2 regions of the Pseudomonas hormoni genome follow, and region 1 is predicted to be linked to the other one. Evidence: riboswitches for the same ligand, from Rfam matches in the RefSeq annotation. Region 1 holds a riboswitch; the other holds the start of a gene.
What was found. Region 1 has a riboswitch for cobalamin ahead of cobO (cob(I)yrinic acid a,c-diamide adenosyltransferase). Riboswitches for the same ligand answer to the same signal wherever they lie in the genome.
Positions count from the first base shown of each region.

Region 2: it holds a riboswitch for cobalamin, as region 1 does, so the genes downstream of both, KJF94_RS09750 (CbtB domain-containing protein) here and cobO (cob(I)yrinic acid a,c-diamide adenosyltransferase) in region 1, are expected to answer to the same signal.

Region 1 is NZ_CP075566.1:1,114,479-1,126,486, reverse strand. Features, by position in the region: gene KJF94_RS05245 (MarR family winged helix-turn-helix transcriptional regulator) at 1-31, opposite strand, end outside; gene KJF94_RS05240 (adenosylcobinamide-GDP ribazoletransferase) at 201-935, opposite strand; gene cobC (alpha-ribazole phosphatase family protein) at 938-1,513, opposite strand; gene cobT (nicotinate-nucleotide--dimethylbenzimidazole phosphoribosyltransferase) at 1,510-2,565, opposite strand; gene cobU (bifunctional adenosylcobinamide kinase/adenosylcobinamide-phosphate guanylyltransferase) at 2,562-3,083, opposite strand; gene KJF94_RS05220 (cobyric acid synthase) at 3,212-4,663, opposite strand; gene cobD (threonine-phosphate decarboxylase CobD) at 4,660-5,652, opposite strand; gene cbiB (adenosylcobinamide-phosphate synthase CbiB) at 5,645-6,553, opposite strand; gene bluB (5,6-dimethylbenzimidazole synthase) at 6,550-7,200, opposite strand; gene KJF94_RS05200 (cobyrinic acid a,c-diamide synthase CobB) at 7,197-8,597, opposite strand; gene cobO (cob(I)yrinic acid a,c-diamide adenosyltransferase) at 8,594-9,205, opposite strand; cobalamin riboswitch at 9,287-9,519, opposite strand; gene KJF94_RS05190 (hypothetical protein) at 9,674-10,258, shown strand; gene KJF94_RS05185 (PQQ-dependent sugar dehydrogenase) at 10,327-11,640, shown strand; gene KJF94_RS05180 (O-methyltransferase) at 11,750-12,008, opposite strand, start outside.
Region 2 is NZ_CP075566.1:2,062,978-2,074,985, forward strand. Features, by position in the region: gene metH (methionine synthase) at 1-1,542, opposite strand, end outside; gene KJF94_RS09720 (fatty acid cis/trans isomerase) at 1,699-3,996, shown strand; gene KJF94_RS09725 (acyltransferase family protein) at 4,155-5,189, shown strand; gene nfuA (Fe-S biogenesis protein NfuA) at 5,247-5,831, shown strand; gene cobM (precorrin-4 C(11)-methyltransferase) at 6,002-6,748, opposite strand; gene KJF94_RS09740 (cobalamin biosynthesis protein) at 6,831-7,244, opposite strand; gene KJF94_RS09745 (CbtA family protein) at 7,241-7,945, opposite strand; gene KJF94_RS09750 (CbtB domain-containing protein) at 7,957-8,148, opposite strand; cobalamin riboswitch at 8,269-8,496, opposite strand; cobalamin riboswitch at 8,733-8,945, shown strand; gene cobW (cobalamin biosynthesis protein CobW) at 9,048-10,109, shown strand; gene cobN (cobaltochelatase subunit CobN) at 10,113-12,008, shown strand, end outside.

The sequences.
Region 1 (12,008 bases):
GGTTGATGCATAAACATTGGGAGTCGAGCATGGTGCGTGTATATACCCGCGGTTAAATGAAAGCAAATGTTTAAGACATGTTACCTGTAGGAGCGAGCGGTGCGGCGATCCGACTTGCCCGCGAAGAACGATTACCCGTTTTGCCTGCAAGCCTGCGGTGTGCCCTTCGCGGGCAAGTCGGATCGCCGCACCGCTTGCTCCTACAAAAACAAAGCAATACCCACCAGCACCGCAACCTCCAGCAATTCCAGCAACGCCCCCGCCGTATCGCCCGTGGTCCCACCTAATCGTCGCAGCATCACCTGTCGCAACCAGACGAAAACCAGTGTAGCGAGCACCAGCGCCAAAACACCGCTAAGGCCTGCAATCAGCACACAACCCAACGCACTGACCACCAGCACCCACTTGCCCGCCAATCGCGGAAGATGATCCGCCAGCGCCTGCCCCAAACCACCGGCCCGTACATACGGCGTGGTCAGGAACAATCCCAACAACGCGGCACGGCCAATCAACGGAACGATGATCAGGAAAACGCTGTGTTGCTGCTCGATCAATGCCAGCATCGCGGCGAACTTGAGCAGCAACACCAGCACCAGCGTCACCACCGCGATTGGACCGCTGCGTGGATCTTTCATGATCGTCAGCGTGCGTTCACGGTCGCCGAATCCACCGAGCCAGGCGTCAGCGCTATCAGCCAGACCGTCGAGGTGCAACGCTCCACTGAGCAACACCCAAACCGTCAACAACAACACCGCGTGCAGCAACAACGGTGTGCCGAGCAACAGCCAATTCAGCACCCACAAAATGCCGCCAAACAGCAGCCCGACCAGTGGATAGAACAGCAGCGAACGCCCCAATTCCTGCGGCGCCGGCATGCCTGGCAGACGAATCGGCAGACTGCTCAAAAATTGCAGGGCGATCCAGAACGGCAACATGATCAGCTCGCTTCCTTGAGAATGACGCCAGTCTCGACGCTCAGAGAAAACAACGCACCATGGCCGACTTCAACGTTGAGCAATTGCTCACGAGGCAAACCCCGCGCCTGCGCCAGCAACAAACGCATGACGCCGCCATGGCTGATCAGCAACACACGTTCGCCCGCATACGCCACCTGCAACCGAGCGACCGCCGCCAATACCCGCGTCGAAAAATCCTCGACCCGCTCCCCTTGAGGTGGCGTAAACGAATAAGGGTCGGCCCAAAACAGGCCCAGCGCTTCGGCATCGGTTTCCATCAACGCCGCCGCGCTCTGCCCTTCCCACGCGCCGAAATGCAGTTCCTGCAGATCTTTATCCAGTTGCACCGGCAAGCCCAGTTGCGCCCCGAGCTCTTCCGCGAACCGCGCACAGCGTTGCAACGGCGAACTGACCAGTCGATCCCAAGGCCCCTGCTCGACCACCGCCGCGCGCATCTGCGCCCAACCTGTGTCGGTCAACGCATCGTCGAGGCTGCCGCGCAAGCCGCCACCGAGTTCGGTTTCGCCGTGGCGCAACAGGTCAAGACGCAGGGTCATGCCGGACGATCCGCCACGGCCGCTTCGGCGAACGTCGCCATTTGCCCGTGAAGGTCGCAGGCCAGACGCAGCAGCGGCACGGCCAACGCGGCGCCGCTGCCTTCGCCCAGACGCAGACCGAGGTCGAGCAAGGGTTCGGCATTCAGGGTTTCCAGCACGTGGCGATGACCCGGCTCGGCGCCGCGATGACCGAACAACAGCCACTGCCGACAGTCAGGATTCAAGCGCACTGCCACTAGCGCGGCGACACTGCAAATGAACCCGTCCACCAGCACCGCGACGCCTTCCTGGGCACACGCCAGATACGCGCCGACCAGCGCTGCAATTTCGAAACCGCCGAGGTTGAACAGGGTTTGCAACGCGTCGCCACGCTGAGCGCAGTGCAAGGCCAAAGCGCGTTCGATGACCTGGGCTTTATGGCTGACACCCGCCGCGTTCAGGCCAGTGCCCGGCCCGGTCAAGTGCAGCACCGGGCAATCCAGCAACGCACAGGCCAACGCACTGGCGGCCGTCGTGTTGCCGATGCCCATTTCGCCACCGATGAACAACTGCGCACCGGCAGCGATGGCACGCTGCACGCTGTCACGACCGGCCTGCAAGGCGAGTTCGCCCTGCGCTTGAGTCATGGCCGCGCCTTCAACAAAATTCGCGGTGCCCGCGCCGATGTTCAAGTGCCGCACGCCTGGCAGATTCAATGATGGGGTCACCGTGCCGAGGTCGACCACTTCGAGGGACGCGCCGAGTTGGCGCGCCAGCACACTGATCGCTGCGCCACCGCTGACGAAGTTGTGCAGCATCTGCCCGGTGACTTCCTGTGGAAACGCTGACACGCCTTCGGCGACGACGCCATGGTCACCGGCAAAAATCGCGATCCACAGCTGATCCAGGTTCGGCTTCACCTGCCCCTGCAACCCGGCCAATTGCACCGCCACCGACTCGAGCCGCCCGAGGGAACCGGCGGGCTTGGTCAGCTGCTGTTGCCGTGCTTGAGCCTGTTCGACGGCTTGAGCGTCAACCGGCTTGCACGGGTTCAGCCACCAGGATTGAGTCATAACGCAGTTCCTTTCAAAGTAAGGGGCAGGCCGGCGACGGTCAGGACGACTCGCTGACAGCGCTCGGCCAAGGCTTGATGCAGCCAACCGGCTTCATCGACATAGCGGCGAGTCAATTCGCCCAGCGGCACGACACCCATTCCGGTCTCGTTGCTGACAAAAATGATTTCACCCGGCAATTCAGCCAGGCAGTCCAGCAAGGCTTCGCGCTCCGCGGTCAGGCGCTCGCTGTCGTCGAGCATCAGCAGATTGGTCATCCACAGGGTCAGGCAATCCACCAGCAGGCAACGATCGGCGCGGGCGGTTTCACGCAGGACACGGGCGAGTTCCACAGGCTCTTCGATCAACGCCCATTCGGCCGGACGACGAGCGCGATGATGGACGACCCGTTCGTTCATTTCACCGTCCAGGGGTTGGCTGGTAGCGATGTAGGTCACCGGGAGCCGGCTGTCTGCTGCCAGTTTTTCGGCCAGGCGACTTTTGCCGGAGCGGGCGCCGCCGAGGATCAGTTGCAGCATGGTTCATTCCTTAAAATGTGCGGTGTGGCGGCGGGCCTCTTCGCGGGCAAGCCTCGCTCCTACGGGTTTGCGCTGCTTTCGATCCTGTAGGAGCGAGGCTTGCCCGCGAAGGGGCCGGAACAACCGCCTCAAATCCCGCAGAGCTCACGCAACAGCCGGGTATCAAGATGCTTCTCCACCAAATCCGCCAACCGCTCGATATCCCGCTCGCGCAACCCGTGGTAATCCACTTCCTGTACATCCTGCAAACCCGCCCAGCGCAACAGCGCGCTGCACGCCGCCGGCGATTCGAACAGACCATGCAGATAGGTGCCGAAAATCTGCCCGTCACCACTTTGCGCGCCGTCGCAACGACCATCATCCAGCTGCACGGCGGCATTTTCCAACGCCGGCCCGGTGGTGACGCCGGCGTGAATTTCATAGCCGCTGACTTCAGCGTTCTCCAGCGTCAGTCGCCCGCGCACATTGCGCAGTTGTTTCTCTTCTTCGAGCTGCGTTTCGAACGCCAACAAACCCAGACCGGCGCTGGAGCCCGGCACACCTTCGAGGCCCAACGGGTCGTGCACCTGCTCGCCGAGCATCTGCAGACCGCCGCAAATCCCCAACACCTTTCCGCCGTAGCGCAAATGTCGGGCGATGGCGGTGTCCCAGCCATTGGCGCGCAAGTACGCGAGATCACTACGCACGCTTTTCGAGCCAGGCAGAATGATCAGGTCAGCGGGTGGAATGGCCTGGCCGGGGCCGATGAATTGCAGGTCCACTTGCGGGTGCAGGCGCAGTGGATCGAAATCGGTGTGGTTACTGATGCGCGGCAACACCGGCACCACCACTTTGAGCACTTGATCGGCCTTGTCGGTCTGGCGCTGATCAATGCCGTCTTCGGCCTCCAGGTGCAGGTCCATCACGTAGGGCAGCACGCCGATCACCGGTTTGCCGGTGCGCTCTTCCAGCCAGTCGAGGCCCGGTTGCAGCAAGGCAATGTCGCCGCGAAAACGGTTGATGATGAAGCCTTTGACCCGTGCCTGCTCGCTCGGCGACAGCAGTTCCAGGGTGCCCACCAGATGCGCGAAGACCCCGCCGCGATTGATGTCGGCGATCAGCACCACCGGGCAATCCACTGCCTCGGCGAATCCCATGTTGGCGATGTCGCCGGCACGCAGATTGATCTCGGCCGGCGAACCTGCGCCCTCGACCATCACCACCGGATACGCCGCACTCAACCGTTCATGGGAAGCGAGCACCGCTTGCATGGCGATGGCTTTGTAATCGTGATAGGCGACCGCGTTCATCGTCGTGACGGCGCGCCCGTGAATGATCACCTGGGCGCCGGTGTCGCTGTTGGGTTTGAGCAGCACCGGGTTCATGTCGGTGTGCGGTTCGAGATGAGCGGCCTGAGCCTGCACCGCTTGCGCACGACCGATCTCGCCACCGTCGGCGGTCACGGCACTGTTGAGCGCCATGTTCTGCGGCTTGAACGGCACGACGCGTACGCCCTGCCGCGTGACCCAGCGACACAGCGCCGTCACCAGTGTGCTTTTACCGGCGTCGGAGGTGGTGCCCTGCACCATCAACGTAGTCATCGGGTTTCCTTGGCGTAGGCGTCGAACGCTTGATCGAGTCGGGCCCAGTCGGCTTCTTCGCCGGGCAGGCCAAACCGCAGGCTGCTGTTGTGGGTGAACAACCGCAGCAAAATGCCGTTCCGGGCCATGAACTCATGCAGTGCTTCGGCGCGTTCGGTGGTCAGCCACTGAAACAGGGCACAACCGCCCTGAGGCTTGAAACCGTGTTTTTCCAGCAGCGCAGCCAAACGCTCGCTGGCCGCTTCGGTACGCACCCGCTGTCTGGCGTGGCCTTCGGTATCCTGCAGACAGGCTTGGCCCAACACGCGAGTCGGTCCGCTGACGGCCCAGGGCCCGACTTGTTCGGCGAGCAATTTGAGCAGCTTGCGCTCCGCCAGCACGAACCCCAACCGCACACCGGCCAGACCAAAAAACTTGCCGAAAGAACGCAACACGATCAAGCCGACCTGATGGGCACACGGTGCCAGGCTCAGCTGGGGTGTGTTGTCCATGAACGCTTCGTCCACTACCAGCCAGCCACCGCGCTGGGCCAGTCTGGAATGCCAGTCGAGCAGACGGCTCGGGGTCAGGCTCAGGCCAGTGGGATTGTTCGGGTTGACCACCACCAGCACGTCGAGGCTGTCGAGGAAGAAGTCGACTTCCTGCTCCAGCACTTCGCGCACGATGTAGCCGCTGCGGCGCCAGGCTTCGGCGTGCTCGGCGTAACAGGGCGACAGCACGCCGACCTTGCCGACCCGGCGCAAACGCGGCAGCAACTGGATCGCCATTTGCGAACCGGCCACCGGCAGCACCTGCGCGGCACCGTAGTATTCGCAGGCGGCTTGTTCGAGTCCGTCATCGGTTTCCGGCAACCGCGCCCAGGCGCGCAACGGAATGTCCGGGATCGGAAACGGCCAGGGCGCGAGGCCGCTGGACAGGTCGAGCCAATCAGCTTCAGCGATGCCGTACTCGAGTGCCGCCTTGCGCAACCGTCCACCGTGTTCAAGCATAGAATTCAGCCCCCACGCAGAGAATCAGCAGCCACAACCATACCCCGCGCTGGACCAATTGCCAGCCTCGGTCGATGGAGTCGGCGTCCGCCGGCGCGCCTTCGCCCAGTTGCGGACGCTGATGCAATTCACCGTGATAAATCGCCGCCCCGCCCAACTCGACACCCAGCGAACCGGCACCAGCGGCCATCACCGGACCGGCGTTCGGACTGTCCCAGGTCGGGCCTTGGGTGCGCCAGCATTTCAGGGCGAGTCGGGTTTTTCCCAGCAGCGCGTAGGTCAATGCCACCAGTCGCGCAGGAATGTAGTTGAGCACGTCGTCGATCTTCGCCGCGGCCCAGCCGAAGCGTTCGAAGCGCTCATTGCGATAACCCCACATCGCATCCAGCGTATTGCTCAATCGGTAGAGCACCACGCCGGGCGCGCCGGCCACAGCAAACCAGAACAGCGCGGCAAACACCGCGTCGCTGCCGTTCTCCAGGACGGATTCGGTGGCGGCGCGGGCGACTTCGGTTTTATCCAGTTCACTGGTCTGGCGACTGACCAGGTATCCGACACGCGTGCGCGCTTCCTCCAGATCATCACTGCGCAGCGCCTTGGCCACCGGCGTGACGTGCTCACCGAGGCTACGCATGCCGAGCGCGCAATAGAGCACGAGAATTTCGACGATCCAGCCAACATAAGGCGCCCAGGAAAAGGCCGTGGCGAGCAAGGTCAGCGGCACAACCGCGATCACCCAGGCGGTAACGCCGTGGCTGCGCCAGCCGCGTCCACCGCCGTTAAAACGTTGTTCGATGCGGTCGGCAAAACGGCCGAACGCCACCAGCGGATGCCAGCGTTTGGGTTCACCCAGCAGCGCATCCAGCGCAACCGCGGCGACACTCAACAACGCCACACTCATTGACTCACTCCCCAATAATTCTCATACAGTAATTCGCTTAGCGGACGCGCCTGCGCCCAGCCTTCGAGTACCAGCATCGGCGCCGGATAGAATTCCTTGACCGGCCCGAGGCAAAGAATCGCCAAAGGCTTGGCCCCGACGGGTAAACCCAGCAGGTCGGCCAGGGCTTGCGGCTCGAATAAAGAGACCCAGCCCATGCCCAGTCCTTCGGCACGGGACGCCAGCCACAGGTTCTGGATTGCGCAGGACAGCGAGGCCATGTCCATTTCCGGCAAGGTGCGGCGGCCGAAGATGTGGCGTTCGCGATCGTCCATTAGCGCGGCGACCAACACCTCGGCACAGTCGTTGATGCCTTCGACTTTCAGCTTCATGAATTCGTCGGTGCGTTCGCCGAGCGCTTCGGCGGTGCGGATGCGTTCTTCTTCCACCAGCAACTGGATTTTGCCGCGCAGGGCGCGATCGCTGATGCGAATGAATCGCCAGGGCTGCATCAGGCCGACGCTCGGCGCCTGGTGCGCGGCTTCGAGCAGGCGCCGAAGCAACTCGGGTTCGACGGTGCCGCCGCTGAAGTGGCGCATGTCGCGGCGTTCGCCTATCGCGCGATAAACCGCTGCGCGCTCGGCTTCACTGAATGCGTTGTCGGTCATGTCCTCATCGCTGGCAGGCCAGCTCCCACAGGGATCTGCGTTTCTTCAGGTAATACACGGTCAACTGTGGGAGCTGGCCTGCCAGCGATGGCGGCTTCACGGTCAGGCGCAAACAGCGCAGCTACAGCGCTCGGATTCGACGGGAAATAGAAGTGCACATAAGAGGCCGTCATCCGCCCCTCACGATAAACCGCCTCCGCCCCACGCCCGCCGTTAGGGCTCAGGCCACGGGCAATCGGCTCAAGCTCCGTACTGGTCAACGAATGGTGATAGGTATGCCCACGCAGCGAACCTTCCGGTAACTCGACCGCCTGCAACGCCAGTGCCGCCAGCCGTTTCTGCATCACCGCATCACCGGCCAGCAAACCGACCAGCTCTGCGCGAGTGCCTTCGACATCGGTCAGCGAATCGAGCAGATAGAGCATGCCGCCACACTCGGCCAACAATGGTTTGCCCGCCGCGTGGTGAGCGCGAATGGCGTTGAGCATCGGGGTGTTCTGTGCCAGCGCCACATGGTGCAATTCCGGGTAACCGCCCGGCAGATAGAGGCTGTCAGCCTCCGGCAATTGCGTGTCGCGGATCGGCGAGAAAAACCGCAGTTCGGCGCCCATGGCTCGCAGCAAATCCAGGCTCGCGCCGTAGGTGAAGGCGAAGGCTTCGTCGCGAGCCACGGCAATCCGCACGCCGGCCAGCAACGGCTCGGCAGCGATCACGTCCGGCGCGGCGAATTCCACTGCGGGTGGCAGCGCGACTTCGCAACTGCTGGCCAAGGCATCGGCCGCCGCATCGAGGCGCAGATCGAGATCATTCAATTCACTGGCCTGAACCAGACCGAGGTGCCGACTCGGCAATTCAATCCCGGTTTCCCGGGACAACGCGCCGTACCAGCGCAAGCCTTCAGTGAGGCTACCTTCAAGCAATTGCGCATGGCGCAAGGTGCCCACACGGTTGGCCAGCACTCCGGCGAACGGCAAGTCCGGCTGATACTTCGCCAACCCCAACGCCAGCGCGCCAAAGGTCTGCGCCATCGCCGTGCCGTCGATCACCCCCAAAACCGGCACACCAAAATGCCGCGCCAGGTCAGCGCTGGAAGGCGTGCCGTCGAACAAGCCCATGACGCCTTCGATCAGGATCAGATCCGCTTCGCCGGCGGCTTCCCACAATAGCCGACGACTTTCCTGCTCGCCGACCATCCACATGTCCAATTGATAGACCGGCGCACCGCTGGCGCGCTCCAGAATCATCGGGTCGAGAAAGTCCGGACCGCATTTGAACACGCGCACCTTGCGCCCCTGATTGCGATGCAAACGGGCCAGCGCGGCGGTGACGGTGGTCTTGCCCTGACCGGAGGCCGGCGCGGCAATCAAGACCGCCGGGCAATGACGTGGTTGACTCACAATTCGACGCCTTTTTGCGCTTTGATCCCGGCCTGGAAGGCGTGCTTGATGACGCCCATTTCAGTGACGGTGTCGGCCAGTTCGATCATCTCCGGCTTGGCGCCGCGACCGGTGACCACCACGTGCTGCATCGGCGGACGCGCCTGCAAGTCGCTGAGCACCTGATCGAGGTCGAGGTAACCGTGCTTGAGTGCGATGTTCAATTCATCCAGCACCACCAGACCGATCGATGGATCACGCAGCAATTCACGGGAAACGGCCCACGCGGCTTCGGCGGCGGCGATGTCACGCTGGCGGTCCTGGGTTTCCCAGGTAAAGCCCTCGCCCATCACATGAAAACGCACCTGCTCGGGAAAGCGCCGGAAAAACAGTTCTTCACCCGTGCTGTTGCGGCCCTTGATGAACTGCACCACGCCGCACTGCATGCCGTGGCCCATGGAGCGGGCGAGCATGCCGAACGCCGAGCTGCTTTTGCCTTTGCCGTTGCCGGTCAGCACCAGCAGCAGGCCGCATTCATTCGGCGAATTGGCGATGCGTTCGTCGATCACGGCTTTTTTGCGCAGCATGCGCGCCAGATGGCGTTCGTCACGATCGGGAGTATCAGTCATGGGGGAGCTCTCCGTTGAGGCTGGATAACGGCGGGCAGGCACAAGAATAGACGGCAAGAAGCCTGGCATCGCCCACCGTGATGCCGCTGGATGGATCAGGCCGGTCTCCGGGCTCATGAGCGGCGTTTCGCCTGACTGCGCGCCTTCCCATGTCATACCGACACAGTGGCTCAAGGCACAGTCTTCACTCATTTACCGTTGCGGGGGCAGCGCCGGGATCGTGATGGTTCATGAATTGAACGAACGCACTCACCGGCTTCCCTGTTTCACTCTGTCGACCAACGCCACAGAGCACCTGAAACAAGCCGCGAAGGTTAGAGGGTTGGGGGTGGAGCGTCAATTAAAGCCGGGACACCGTCGGGCGAATAACTGCCGTCGATCAATTAACTGACGCCAATCTTGTGCCACACTCTCAGCAGTGATATCAAAGCGCCACAACCTGACAACACAATAATAAGGGTGAGCCACATGCAAGGCATGATCATCAGCAATCCGAAGCTGGAATTCCTGCGCCCGGTGCTGGAACGCTGGTTTGACTGTATCGACCGCTACAACGCCGTGCGCGGCGACAACGATACGCCTTACTGGTACGACGAAAAAGCCAACCTCGGCTTGCTCTCCGCCGCGGCGTGGATGGCGGAAATGGTCACGCTGCAACAGACACCGACCCGCAAACAGAACGAGGAAGGCGAACGCAACGCCCGCGCCGACCTGTTCATCGCCACCCGCGAAGAGCGCGCCTACCTTCAAGCCACGCAGAGATGGCCACGGGTCAACAGCCTGAACCTGACACAAGCGCTGGCCGATATCACCAGCGACGCCAGGCGAATCAGCTACGCCAGCGACCTGAAACTGGGCTGCCTGTTCGTTGCACCGCAAAAAGCCCAGCACGGCGCTACCCCGGAAGAACTCCAGGACATGGTTGACGATCTGCAAAAGGAACACACCTGCGCCGTCGCCTGGTATTTCCCCTACGCCTACCGCAAGTTACGCAACGAAGCCGGCCACTATCACCCCGGCATCGCCGTGCTGTTCAAGGAAGCCCGCGGCTGACCAGTTGAACCATCGCGGGTTTGCGCTTCTCTATTAATCAGGTCACTGCATTTATAGGGAAGATCAGCATGCGCAAGCCCCCGCTCGTTCTCGTCATCGCCCTTGCCGGAGGGCTCGCCGCCTGCGGCGAAACCTCCAGACTGCAAGTCTCCGACGGCACCGGCCCATCGCCCAAACTGCCCGAACCAAACAAAACCCTGATCCCGACGATGAACATCGCCCCAGCGATCGGCTGGCCGGACGGTGCGAAACCCACCGCCGCAGCGGGCACTCAGGTGGCGGCGTTCGCCGAAGGCCTCGATCACCCGCGCTGGCTGTATGTGCTGCCGAATGGTGACGTGCTCGTTGCCGAAACCAACGCGCCGCCTAAACCTGATGACGGCAAAGGCGTTAAAGGCTGGGTCATGAAGAAAGTCATGGGCCGCGCGGGTGCCGGCGTGCCGAGCCCGAACCGCATTACGCTGTTGCGGGACAAGGACCACGACGGCATTGCCGAAACCCGCACGGTGTTTCTCGAAAACCTCAACTCGCCCTTCGGCATGACCCTGGTCGGTAATGACCTGTATGTCGCCGACACCGACCGCTTGTTGCGCTTCCACTATGAGAATGGCGACACGGCCATCAAGTCGCCGCCAATCAAAGTGGTTGATCTGCCGGGCGGTACGTTGAATCACCATTGGACCAAAAACGTCATCGCCAGCAAGGACGGCAGCAAGCTGTACGTTACGGTGGGCTCCAACAGCAACGTCGCCGAAAACGGCATGGATCAGGAAGAAGGTCGCGCGGCGATCTGGGAAGTGGATCGCGCCACCGGCAATCACCGGATCTTCGCCTCGGGGATTCGCAATCCAAATGGTTTGGCCTGGGAGCCGCAAAGCGGCGCACTGTGGACGGCCGTCAACGAGCGGGATGAAATCGGCAGCGACCTGGTGCCGGACTACATCACTTCGGTCAAGGACGGCGGGTTCTACGGCTGGCCTTACAGCTATTACGGCCAGCACGTCGACATTCGTGTCGAGCCGCAAAATCCGGACCTGGTCGCCAAGGCCATCGCGCCGGACTATGCAGTCGGGCCGCACACCGCGTCGCTGGGCCTGACGTTTGCTGAAGGCAACACGCTGCCAGCGCAATTCAAGGAAGGCGCCTTCATCGGCCAGCACGGCTCGTGGAACCGCAAGCCGCACAGTGGCTACAAAGTGATTTTCGTGCCGTTCAGTGCCGGCAAGCCGAACGGGCAACCGGTGGATGTACTCACGGGGTTCCTCAATGACCAAGAAAAAGCCATGGGCCGGCCAGTAGGTGTGGTGATTGATCAGCAGGGTGATTTGCTGGTGGCGGATGATGTGGGGAACAAGGTGTGGCGGGTTTCTGCGGCGAAGTAACTGCCACACACAAGACCTGTGGGAGCTAGCCTGCTAGCGATGGGTCAGCACATCCAACATTGATGTTGCCTGGCGCACCGCTATCGCCGGCAAGCCGGTCTCGCTGCGTTTAGCGCTTGCGGCAGAGCGTGAGCCCATCGCCCAACGGCAACAGCGACAGATCCACACGCGAGTCATCCTTCAAGGCGAGATTAAGCGCCTGGATGGCTCGGGTGTCTTCACTCTCGGGATTCTGCTCAAGCACCCGCCCGCTCCACAGCGTGTTATCGAACACCGCCAGGCCTCCGACGCGCAGCAGACGCAGCGCGTGCTCCAGGTAGGCCAGATAGTTAGCCTTGTCGGCATCAATGAAAATCAAATCGAATTGC
Region 2 (12,008 bases), 950 kb from region 1:
TTCGTTGACCAGAATGTCGTAGGAGCGTTTGCAGATTTCTTTCTTGCGCGCTTCGGTGTCGGCCTGGCCGGCTTCGTCGAAGGCCATCACGACCACTGCGGCGCCGTAGCGCTTGCACAGTTTGGCGTGATGAATGAACTGCTCGACGCCTTCCTTCATGCTGATCGAGTTGACGATGCCCTTGCCTTGAATGCACTTGAGGCCGGCTTCGATCACTTCCCATTTGGAGGAGTCGATCATGATCGGCACGCGGGAGATGTCCGGTTCACCGGCAATCAGATTGAGGAAGGTGACCATCGCCTTCTTCGAATCGAGCATCCCTTCGTCCATGTTGATGTCGATTACCTGGGCGCCGGCCTCGACCTGCTGCAGGGCGACTTCCAGGGCTTCGGTGTAGTTGTCTTCGCGGATCAGGCGGGCGAATTTTGCCGAACCGGTGATGTTGGTGCGCTCACCGACGTTGACGAACAACGAGCTGCGATCGATGGTGAACGGCTCCAGGCCCGAGAGGCGGCAGGCCTTCGGAATGTCCGGGATTTCACGCGGCGCATAACCGGCCACGGCTTTGGCGATGGCTTCGATGTGACCCGGCGTGGTACCGCAGCAACCGCCGACGATGTTGAGGAAGCCGCTTTGGGCGAACTCTTCGATGACCTTGGCGGTTTCCGACGGCAGTTCGTCGTACTCGCCGAATTCGTTCGGCAGCCCGGCGTTCGGGTGCGCCGACACGTGGGTGCTGGCCTTGTTCGACAGCTCTTCCAGATACGGGCGCAGTTCACTGGCGCCCAGCGCGCAGTTCAAACCGACCGAAATAGGCTTGGCGTGGGCCACGGAGTTCCAGAACGCTTCGGTGGTCTGGCCCGACAGGGTACGGCCGGAGGCGTCGGTGATGGTGCCGGAAATCATGATCGGCAGCTCGACGCCCAGCTCTTCGAACACCCCTTGCACGGCGAAGATCGCGGCTTTGGCGTTGAGGGTGTCGAAAATGGTTTCGATCAGGATCAGGTCGGCGCCGCCTTCGATCAGGCCTTTGGTGGCCTCGGTGTAGTTCTCCACCAGTTCATCGAAGGTCACGTTGCGGTAACCAGGGTTGTTCACGTCCGGCGACAGCGAGCAGGTACGGCTGGTCGGACCGAGCACGCCGGCGACGAAGCGTGGCTTGTCCGGGTTCTCGAGGGTTTTCGCGTCGGTGATCTTGCGTGCCAGGCGAGCGCCTTCTACGTTCAGTTCGTAGGCCAGTTCTTCCATGCCGTAATCGGCCATGGAAATCCGGGTGGCGTTGAAGGTATTGGTTTCCAGAATGTCAGCGCCGGCATCCAGGTAGGCTTTTTCGATGCCGCCGATCACGTCCGGGCGCGTCAGCACCAACAGGTCGTTGTTGCCTTTGACATCGCTCGGCCAGTCGGCAAAGCGTTTGCCACGGTAGTCCTGCTCCTCGAGCTTGTAGCTCTGGATCATCGTGCCCATACCGCCATCGAGAATCAGGATGCGCTCTTTGAGGGCGTGCTTGAGAGCTTGAAGGCGAACACTGCGATCGGACATTGGGACTACTCGGAAAGACCATGATGAAGGGGCGGGATCATAACAAACCTGCGCGCTTTTAGAGCATATTCGGTTTTTGCATGAATACCGCTCATGTTGATGTGGGTGCTGTCCCGGTAGAATCGCGGCGTTTTTTCAAGGATCGGGAACAGGGACATGTCGTATCGCGTCGTCATCAGCAGTGTATTGCTGTTTTTAAGCTGGGGCGCCGTGGCGCAGGATCCGGCGATTTCTGCTGCCATTTCCTACAGTCGCGACATCCAACCGATCTTCACCGAAAAGTGCGTGGCCTGCCATGCCTGCAATGACGCCGCCTGTCAGCTCAATCTGGGCAGCGGCGAGGGTGCTGCGCGCGGCGCGTCGAAAGTCCCGGTCTACGACGGCGAACGCAGTCAGGTTGCCGCGCCGACCCGGTTATTTTATGACGCCTTCGGCAAGCACGCCTGGCAGCAAAAGGGTTTCTATCCAGTGCTCGACGCCCAGGGCAGCCAGGCCGCGTTGATGGCGCGGATGCTGGAACTGGGTCACAAAACGCCTCTGACGGCCAACGCCAAATTGCCCGAAGACATCGTCTTGGGTCTGAACCGTGAAAACCTGTGCGCGATGCCGGCCGAGTTCGACGGTTACGCCAGCGCGCATCCGAAGGAAGGCATGCCGCTGGCGGTGACCGGCCTGACCGATCAGCAGTACCAGACGCTGCAACGCTGGCTGGCCTCGGGCGCGCCGATCGACGAGCAAGGTCTGGTGCCGTCCGCGAAAGAAGCCTTGCAAGTGGTGCAGTGGGAAAACCTGCTCAACTCGCCGGGCGCCCGCCAGAGCCTGGTGGGGCGCTGGTTGTTCGAGCACTGGTTCCTCGCCCACATTTTCTTCAAGGAGGGCGAGCCGGGGCATTTCTTTCAGTGGGTGCGTTCGCGCACGCCCACCGGCCAGCCCATTGACCTGATCAACACGCGCCGCCCGAATGACGATCCCGGCACGCAGGTGTATTACCGTTTGTGGCCGGTACAGGGCGTGATTGTGCAGAAGACCCACATCACTTATCCGCTGAGCGCGGCGAAGATGGCGCGGATCAAAAGCCTGTTCTACAACGGCAACTGGCAGGTCAACGCCTTGCCGGGTTACGGGCCGGAACGCCGGGCCAATCCGTTCACCACGTTCGAGGCGATCCCGGCGCAGGCGCGTTATCAGTTCATGCTCGATAACGCCGAGTACTTCGTGCGCACCTTTATCCGCGGGCCGGTGTGCCGCGGCCAGATCGCCACCGACGTGATCCGCGATAACTTCTGGGCGCTGTTCCAGGCGCCGGAACACGATCTCTACATCATCGACCCGAACTACCGCGGGCAGGCCACGCCATTGCTGGCGATGCCGGGGCAGAACGATGACGTTGGCAGTGTGCTGAGCCTGTGGCATGACTATCGCGACAAGCGTAACGAGTACGAGGCACTACGCCGCGACAACTATGCCGATGCGCCCGCGCCGAGCTGGTCGACCTTGTGGGCTGGCAATGACAACGCGCTGCTGACCATCTTCCGGCATTTTGACAGCGCTTCGGTGAACAAGGGGCTGATCGGTGATGTGCCACAAACAATGTGGCTGTTCGATTTTCCCTTGCTGGAGCGCACGTATTATCAGTTGGCGGTCAACTTCGACGTGTTCGGCAACGTCTCGCATCAAGCGCAGACGCGCCTGTATTTCGACCTGATTCGCAACGGTGCCGAGCAGAATTTTCTGCGCCTGATGCCCGCCGATTCCCGGGATGGTTATCTCAACGACTGGTATCAGAGCAGCGGCAAATTCAAGATGTGGCTGGACTATGAAGCCATCGACAACGACAAACCGACGGCGCTGAAGCTCGACGAGAAAGACCCGAAGCGCGATTTTGCGATGCAGTTGCTGGCTCGCTACGGTGAACTCAACGCCAAGCCCGACCCGATCAACCGCTGCGACGGGGCTTATTGCTCGCGACCGAACATTGATCCGGACCTGCAAAGTGCCGAGCAGGCCTTGAGCCGCCTGGCTTCGCGTCCTGCCGCCGGGCTGAAAGTCATCGATCAGTTGCCGGAAGCAACAATGCTGCGTATCGAAACGGCGAGTGGCAAGCGTGAGGTTTACAGCCTGTTGCGCAACCGCGCGCACAGCAACGTGGCGTTCCTGCTGGGCGAGTCGCTGCGTTACCAGCCGGGGCTCGACACGCTTACGATCTTTCCGGGCGTGCTCAGCAGTTATCCAAACTTCATATTCAACATTCCCGCCGAAGAAGTGCCGGCGTTTGTCGAGGCGATGGAAAACGCCAAGGATGCCCATCGTTTCGAGAAAATCGTCGAACGCTGGGGGATTCGCCGTAGTCATCCGCAGTTCTGGTTTTATTTCCATGACCTGAGCCAGTACGTCCACGAAACCGATCTGGTGGAAGAGGGTGTGCTGGACATGAACCGCTACGAGAATCTTTGATCGACTTTTGATCCGACGCCGCTGTCCGAACTGTAGGAGCGAAGCTTGCTCGCGAAGAGGCCGGTACATTCAACATCATTGTTGGCTGATCGATCGCCTTCGCGAGCAAGCTTCGCTCCTACAGTGACCTTAAAGAATTGCGACGGGAGGGGCGGCCAATGTTGATTTCAGTGCAGGCACTGCGCGCGCTCGCGGCCTGGACGGTGGTTTGCCACCATTTCATGCAGATTTTCTTCGACTTCAAGGCCCGTGGGCCGATCGGTCAGATGTTCATCGACCGGGGCGCGGTGGGCGTCGATGTCTTCTTCGTCATCAGTGGTCTGGTGATATTCCTGTCCACCGAGGGCAAGTCGTTGCCGCCGGGGCGGTTTCTGCTGTATCGGCTGTTTCGCATCGTGCCGGCGTATTGGCTGTACACGGTGCTGATGGCGCTGGTCGTGGTATTCGCCCGGCCGGTGTTACCGGACCAGACGGTCGACTGGTCGCATTTCCTTCTGTCGTTGCTGTTCATTCCTACGGAAAATCCCGGCGGTTACGGGATTTATCCGACGCTCAATGTCGGCTGGACCCTTAACTACGAAATGCTCTTCTACGTGCTGTTTTCCTGGGCGTTGCTGTTCCGTTTGCAGGCACGGTTGCTGATCGTCGCGGCGCTGCTGTTTGCGGTGTGTCAGGCGTGGACCGGCTACGGCTGGATCAGTGAGTTTTATCGCTCGGACATTGTTTATGAGTTTCTGCTGGGGATTGCTATCGGCATGATCTACCGCCGTGGCTGGATCAAACCCGGTCTATGGCTGCCATTGCTGGGGATTGCCGGGGCGTTGCTGGCCATTTATTACCTGGCGCCGCAACCGCGATTTTTCGCCTGGGGCCTGCCGAGCGCAGTACTGGTCATGGCGTGCATGGCGCTGGAACGCTTTTTCGAGAACAGCAAGTTGTTGAAGCTGCTCGGCGATTGTTCCTACTCGGTGTACCTGATGCACGTGTTGGTGCTGTCTGCCGGAGGTTTTGTCGCACAGCGTTATGGCGTAAACCCTTACGTGATGTTTGCCGTTTGCGCTGCGACCATCGGCGTGGCGTCATGGGCAAGTTACGAATGGGTGGAAAAAAGCAGCTATCGGTGGCTTAAAGCGCGGATTGACGGCGAATCGTCTGGTCGTGGTGAACTGGCGCTTTCCCGACAAAAATACTAGGACTTTGTACGGCGCGATGATTGGCGTAAACTGCGCCCAAGCCTGCGAGGAGTTTCCATGACCGCTATTACCATCACCGACGCCGCCCACGATTACCTGGCTGATCTGCTCTCCAAGCAGAACACCCCGGGCATCGGCATCCGCGTCTTCATCACCCAGCCTGGCACCCAGTACGCCGAAACCTGCATTGCCTATTGCAAGCCGGGCGAAGAAAAACCCGAAGACACCGCGCTGGGGCTGAAAAGCTTCACCGCTTATATCGACTCGTTCAGCGAAGCTTTCCTGGACGACGCGGTGGTCGACTACGCCACCGACCGCATGGGCGGCCAGCTGACCATCAAGGCGCCAAACGCCAAAGTCCCGATGGTCAATGCCGACAGCCCGGTCAACGAGCGCATCAACTACTACCTGCAAACCGAGATCAATCCGGGGCTCGCCAGCCACGGCGGTCAGGTCAGCCTGATCGATGTGGTCGAAGACGGTATCGCCGTACTGAAGTTCGGCGGCGGTTGCCAGGGCTGCGGCCAGGCAGACGTCACCCTGCGTGAAGGCATCGAGCGCACCTTGCTCGAGCGCATTCCCGAGCTTAAGGGTGTTCGCGACGTGACCGACCATACGCAGAAAGAAAACGCCTACTACTAAGGTGTTCGCTGCAGAAACGAAAAAACGGCACTGTGGCGAGGGAGCTTGCTCCCGCTCGATTGCGAAGCAATCGCAAAGCAGCTAATGCATTTTTCCCGTGATGAGTGCGTTGGCTGATATTGGGACCGCTCCGCGGTCCAGCGGGAGCAAGCTCCCTCGCCACAGGAGCTTTAGGGCCGATACAAATGTGCATGCCCTGCACGGTAAAGCGATGACTCACTGAAGTGATCGCTACCCAACACCCGACCCACCAGAATCAACGCCGTACGCCGAAACCCCTTCGCCTCAACCTTCCCGGCAATATCCGCCAGCGTTCCCACTACCCAATCCTGATCCGGCCAGGTCGCCCGGTGTATCACCGCTATCGGGCAATCCGCCCCATAGTGCGGCAGCAATTCGGCGAGAATCTTTTGCAGATGATTCACCCCCAGGTGAATCGCCATGGTCGCCCCATGCTGCGCCAGATTCCCCAGTTCTTCGCCGGCGGGCATCGCAGTCTTGTCGGCGTAGCGAGTCAGAATCACGCTCTGGGACACGTCCGGCAGCGTCAGCTCCGCGCCCAAAAGCGCCGCACAGGCCGCCGTGGCGGTGACACCGGGAATAATCTCAAACGGAATATCGAGTTCACGCAGGTAGCGAATCTGTTCGCCAATCGCGCCATAAAGGCTTGGGTCGCCGGAATGCACCCGCGCCACATCCTGGCCATTGGCATGGGCAGTCTTGATCAGTTCGATGATTTGTTCCAGGTGCAGTTCGGCGCTGTTGACCACCTGTTCGGCGCAATGGCCTTCCAGTACGGCGGCGGGCACCAGGGAACCGGCGTAAATGATTACCGGGCAGCTACGGATCAGTCGCTGGCCTTTGACGGTGATCAGTTCCGGGTCGCCGGGACCTGCGCCAATGAAGTAGACGGTCATCGTCGTTTCCTGTCAAAAAAGGGGCGGGGCAAGGCTTCAGATGAAGATTGCTCATGATCGAAGGCGGGGATTATCGAGGATTTTACGCAGCGCAGGCCAATGCCAGGGTCGCCTGGGCATATTTTTGCCGCGAAATCAGCAGTTTTGCCGGTGCCTGAATCAGGTGTTCCGCGAGGGCGAGGGCGGCACTTTCCGCTACGCCGTAGCAGCCGGTGCGCTCAAAGGCGATGTCCGAACGGTGGCTGAGTCGCGGTTCATAGCCGGTCAATTGCTCGCTGCTGAAGTACATCAAGGGCAGCTTGAGTTGTGCAGCGAGTTCGATCAGGCCAGGTTCGTCGCGCTTCAGGTCGATGCTGGCCAGGGCCTTGATCTGGTGAAGTCCGATTTGATGCGCCTGTAACGCCTGATCGAGTAACGCCCGCAGCGTACTGACAGGGCAGCCGCGCTGGCAGCCCAGGCCGACCACTAAAGTCGGCGCTGTGCTGGAATCCGTCATGCGTGGTATTGGCCATCGCTTTTGCGGCGGAACAACCAGGCGCTGATCAGGCCCAGGGCCAGCCAGAACGCCACGTTGGTCAGCTGCGAAGCGATTTTGAACTGGGCTTCCAGGGCTTCCGGCGCGAGCATCGAGTGCACTTCCGGTTGTGGCGCGCCGATCACGTGAGGAACGGCGAGAATCGCCACGCCCAGGATCTTCATCAGCCAGTGACGGCTGAACACGATCAGCGCGATGCCGACAGCGGTGGACGCTGCCGTGCCGATCCACCAGATTTGCCGTTGTGCCAGGTCCGCCGCGGCAGTGCCCGGCAATTCCGGCGGCAGGCCCAGGGTCGGCGCAAGTACAAATGTCGCGTAACCGGCGAGGCCCCAGAGCAGGCCCTGGGAGGTTTTGGTTGGCGCACGCAAGGTGTAGAGGCCGGCGAGCATCAGGGCGAAACCCACTGCAACCACCAGGTTGCCGCCGGTCGTCGACAGCACACGCTGCCAGCCGTCTTCCGGTTCCCAGGCTTCGGCATCGTGGGTGTGAGCGGCGGTACCGGCGGCGTGTTCGTGAACTTCAACAGCGGCCGGCTCGGATTTTTCGTAAGTCTCGGCCTGCAGAATCAGCGGGGCGACCCAGAAACTTTGCAGCAGGGTCAGCAACAGGGCGGCCAGCAGCCCGGTGAAACCTGCGGTTTGCGCAATACGCTTGATCATGTTGGCAGGTCTCAATGGCACGGGAAGGCCGAGCTGTGACGGGTATCGTGCGCGGCGTTGTGCACCGCTTCGATGTGCGAGAAACCGGCGAAATACACCAGGCACGCGCCAAGGATCGATGCGCATACGGCAGCGGTCAGGCGTTGGCTCAGGGTCGTGGTGGTGCTGGCGGTCGTGTGGCCGGTGCTGCTGATGATCGACATGGCGCTTCCCTCTGGTCTGTCAGCGGGTGAATAGAGCGCATGGAAGATCCCTGCAAATCGGGCTCGCAGAGATTCAAACAGCGCCCGCCCACCGCGGGTTTGTTATTCAGTGAACGTAATCGTCACTTTGTGTTGCGGGCCGGTCTCCGGGCTCGCGAGGGGCTTTGGCATTCACCGAAACCTGCAAGCGTCACCTTCCCATGCCGAACTGCTGGCACAGTGGATCTGACGCTTCGCTCGCTTACCGTTGCGGGGGCAGCACCGGACTGACATGGCTTTGAGTAAAGCACATGATTCACCGGTTTCCCGTTTCACCCTGTGAAGGGCACCCGTAACAAGGTGTGTAGGAGAGCATGGGCGGGGGTTGGGCGTCAATTGGCAGGGGTTCTCAACTCTGAATCCGGGGAACGATTACTGTGGCGAGGGAGCTTGCTCCCGCTGGGTTGCGAAGCGACCCCCGACATTGCTTCAGACATAACTCGCAAGCAGGTATTACGGCGGCTTCGCCGCCGAGCGGGAGCAAGCTCCCTCGCCACAGGGGACTGCAAGCAACTGACGGACATTGACCCGCTTCGACACCATGCGTAGCCTTGCGCTTTCGAGGTTCTTCGGCGTTTGCCGAAGCTAAGAAGGGAACGCGGTCGATGCCGCGGCTGCCCCCGCAACTGTGAACGGTGATGTTCGCTGCCACGCCACTGCACGCTCCAGCCCTGGAGCCCGCGGGAAGGCGCAGCAAACGCCAGTCTAGCGACAGGCACACCGTCAGCCAGGAGACCTGCCTCGACACGAATTCTCACTACAACCGGGCGGGGTGATCCGGTGGCGAAATCTTCCGCGCGCCTGCCTGTGCAGCAGCGGTCGTCGTCCCGTATGCCCGCCACCTTGCCAAAGGGCATCCGATGAAAACACTGGCCAAACTCCCCGTCACCATCGTTACCGGCTTCCTCGGCTCGGGCAAAACCACCTTGCTGCGGCACATGCTCGACAACGCTCAGGGCCGCCGCATCGCGGTGATCGTCAACGAGTTCGGCGAACTGGGCATCGACGGCGAAATCCTCAAGCAATGCTCCATCGGTTGCACCGAAGAAGAAGCCAGCGGCCGGGTCTACGAACTGGCCAACGGCTGCCTGTGCTGCACCGTCCAGGAAGAATTCTTCCCGGTGATGCGCGAACTCGTCGCTCGTCGCGGCGACCTTGACCACATCCTGATCGAAACCTCTGGCCTGGCCCTGCCAAAGCCTTTGGTTCAAGCCTTCCAGTGGCCGGAAATCCGCAGCGCCTGCACCGTGGACGCGGTCATCACCGTGGTCGACAGCCCGGCCGTTGCCGCGGGTACTTTCGCCGCCTTCCCGGACCAGGTCGACGCCCAGCGCAAACTCGACCCGAACCTGGACCACGAATCGCCCCTGCACGAACTGTTCGCCGACCAACTGGCCAGCGCCGACCTGGTGATTCTCAACAAGGCCGACCTGATCAGCCCGGAAGACCTGGCCCGCGTACGCCTGGAAGTCGCCGAAGAACTGCCGCCGGCGGTGAAAGTCATCGAAGCCAGCAGCGGTCGCCTGCCACTGGACGTACTGATCGGCCTCGGTGCCGGTTCCGAAGAACACATCGACAGCCGTCACAGCCATCACGATCACCACCATGAAGGCGAAGATGATCACGATCACGACGCGTTCGACTCCATTTCCATCGAACTGCCACAAGCCGACGAAAGCCTGCTGCTGGACGCCCTGACCCAATTGGTGGTCAAGCACGGCATTCTGAGGGTCAAGGGTTTCGCCGCAATCCCGAACAAACCGATGCGTCTGCTGATCCAGGGCGTGGGCACGCGTTTCGACAAGCATTTCGATCGTCAGTGGGGCGCCGATGAAGCGCGCACCACGCGTCTGGTGTTGATCGGTCAGGAGCTGGACGCCGTGCAACTCGAAGCGCAACTGCGCGCCGCGCTCAGCGTTTAACCCATGCACCTGCTCAGGACCCAGCCCGGCGGTTTCGTGTCGGACGACAACATTGCCGACCTTGGACAAACCCCCGCCGAGCTGGTGATCCTGTGCAGCGGCGACTCCAGCCTGGCGCTGCTCGCCGAAGCGGCGCAGCAGTTGCCGGACGATTACCCGAGCATGCGTCTGGCCAACCCGATGCAGGTACAAAACCACGCGTCGGTCGACCTGTATGTCGATGAAGTGCTGCGCCACGCCAAGGTGATTTTGATCTCGTTGCACGGCGGCATCGCTTATTGGCGTTACGGCGTCGAGCGTCTGGTCGAGCTTTCGCAGCGCGGCGTGCAGCTGATTCTGGTGCCCGGCGATGATCGTCCGGACCCGGAGCTCAGCGACCTGAGCACGGTGATGCCTGAAGACCGCGATCGGCTCTGGCATTACCTGCGCCAGGGCGGCATGGCCAACGCCCTCGACCTGTTTCGCTGCCTGGCCAATCGCTGGCTGGATCGCGACTATGCCTGGGCCGAGCCACAAACCCTGCCGCGCACCGCGATCTACCACCCGCAAAAAAGCCCCGCCGCATTGAGTGATTGGCAAGCCGACTGGCAAGCCGGTCAACCGGTGGCGGCGGTGCTGTTTTACCGCTCGCATTTGCAGGCGGCGAACACCGCGTTCATCGATGTTTTCTGCCAGCGTTTGCAAGCGGCGGGGTTGAACCCCTTGCCGATTGCCGTGGCCAGTTTGAAAGAGCCCGGCTGCCTGACGGTGGTCGAGGACTGGTTGGATGAGGTCGAAGCAGGGGTGATTCTCAACACCACTGGTTTCGCCCAATCCAGCCCAGAAGCGCCGCATTTACGACCGTTTCGCCGTAATATCCCGGTGATCCAGGCCATCTGCGCCCAGGACAACGAACCGGGTTGGCGTGCCAGCGAACAGGGCCTCGGCCCGCGGGATCTGGCGATGCACATCGCGCTGCCGGAACTGGACGGGCGGATCATCAGCCGCCCAATCAGCTTCAAGGACCTGGCGTGGCGCAGCGAACGCAGTCAGTCCGATGTGGTCTGCTACCGGCCACAACCGGAACGCATGGATTTTGTCGCCGAACTGGCGCGACGCTGGATCGATCTGGCGCGGGTGCCGAACAGCGAAAAACGCATCGCCCTGATCCTCGCCAATTACCCGACCCGTGACGGCCGCATCGGCAATGGCGTGGGCCTCGATACCCCTGCCGCAGCGTTGAACATCCTCCGCGCGTTGCACGCAGAAGGTTATCCGCTGCCCGCCGAGCTCCCGGACAGCGGCACCGCGTTGATCCAGCAATTGCTCGGTGGTGTCAGCAACGACCTCGACACCCTCGACCAGCGTCCGTGTCATCAAAGCCTGGCGCTGGACGACTACAACTCGATGTTCGACGCCTTGCCCGAGGCCAACCGCCAAGCCGTGCTGGAGCGCTGGGGCGCGGCCGAAAGCGATCCGATGTTCCGCGGCGGACGGATGATGATTGCCGGGCTGCGTTTCGGCCTGACCTTCATCGGCATTCAACCGGCGCGCGGGTATCAGGTTGATCCGAGCGCGGTCTATCACGACCCGGACCTGGTGCCGCCCCACGGCTATCTGGCGTTCTACTTCTGGTTGCGCAACACCTACGGTGCTCACGGCGTGATCCACGTCGGCAAGCACGGCAACCTCGAATGGCTGCCGGGCAAAGGCGTCGGGCTGTCGGAGAACTGCTGGCCGGACGCGTTGCTCGGGCCGCTGCCGAACATCTATCCGTTTATCGTCAACGATCCGGGCGAGGGCGCCCAGGCCAAGCGTCGCACCCAGGCGGTGATCATCGATCACCTGATGCCACCGCTGACCCGCGCCGAAACTTACGGCCCGCTGCGCAACCTTGAGTTGCTGGCCGACGAATATTAC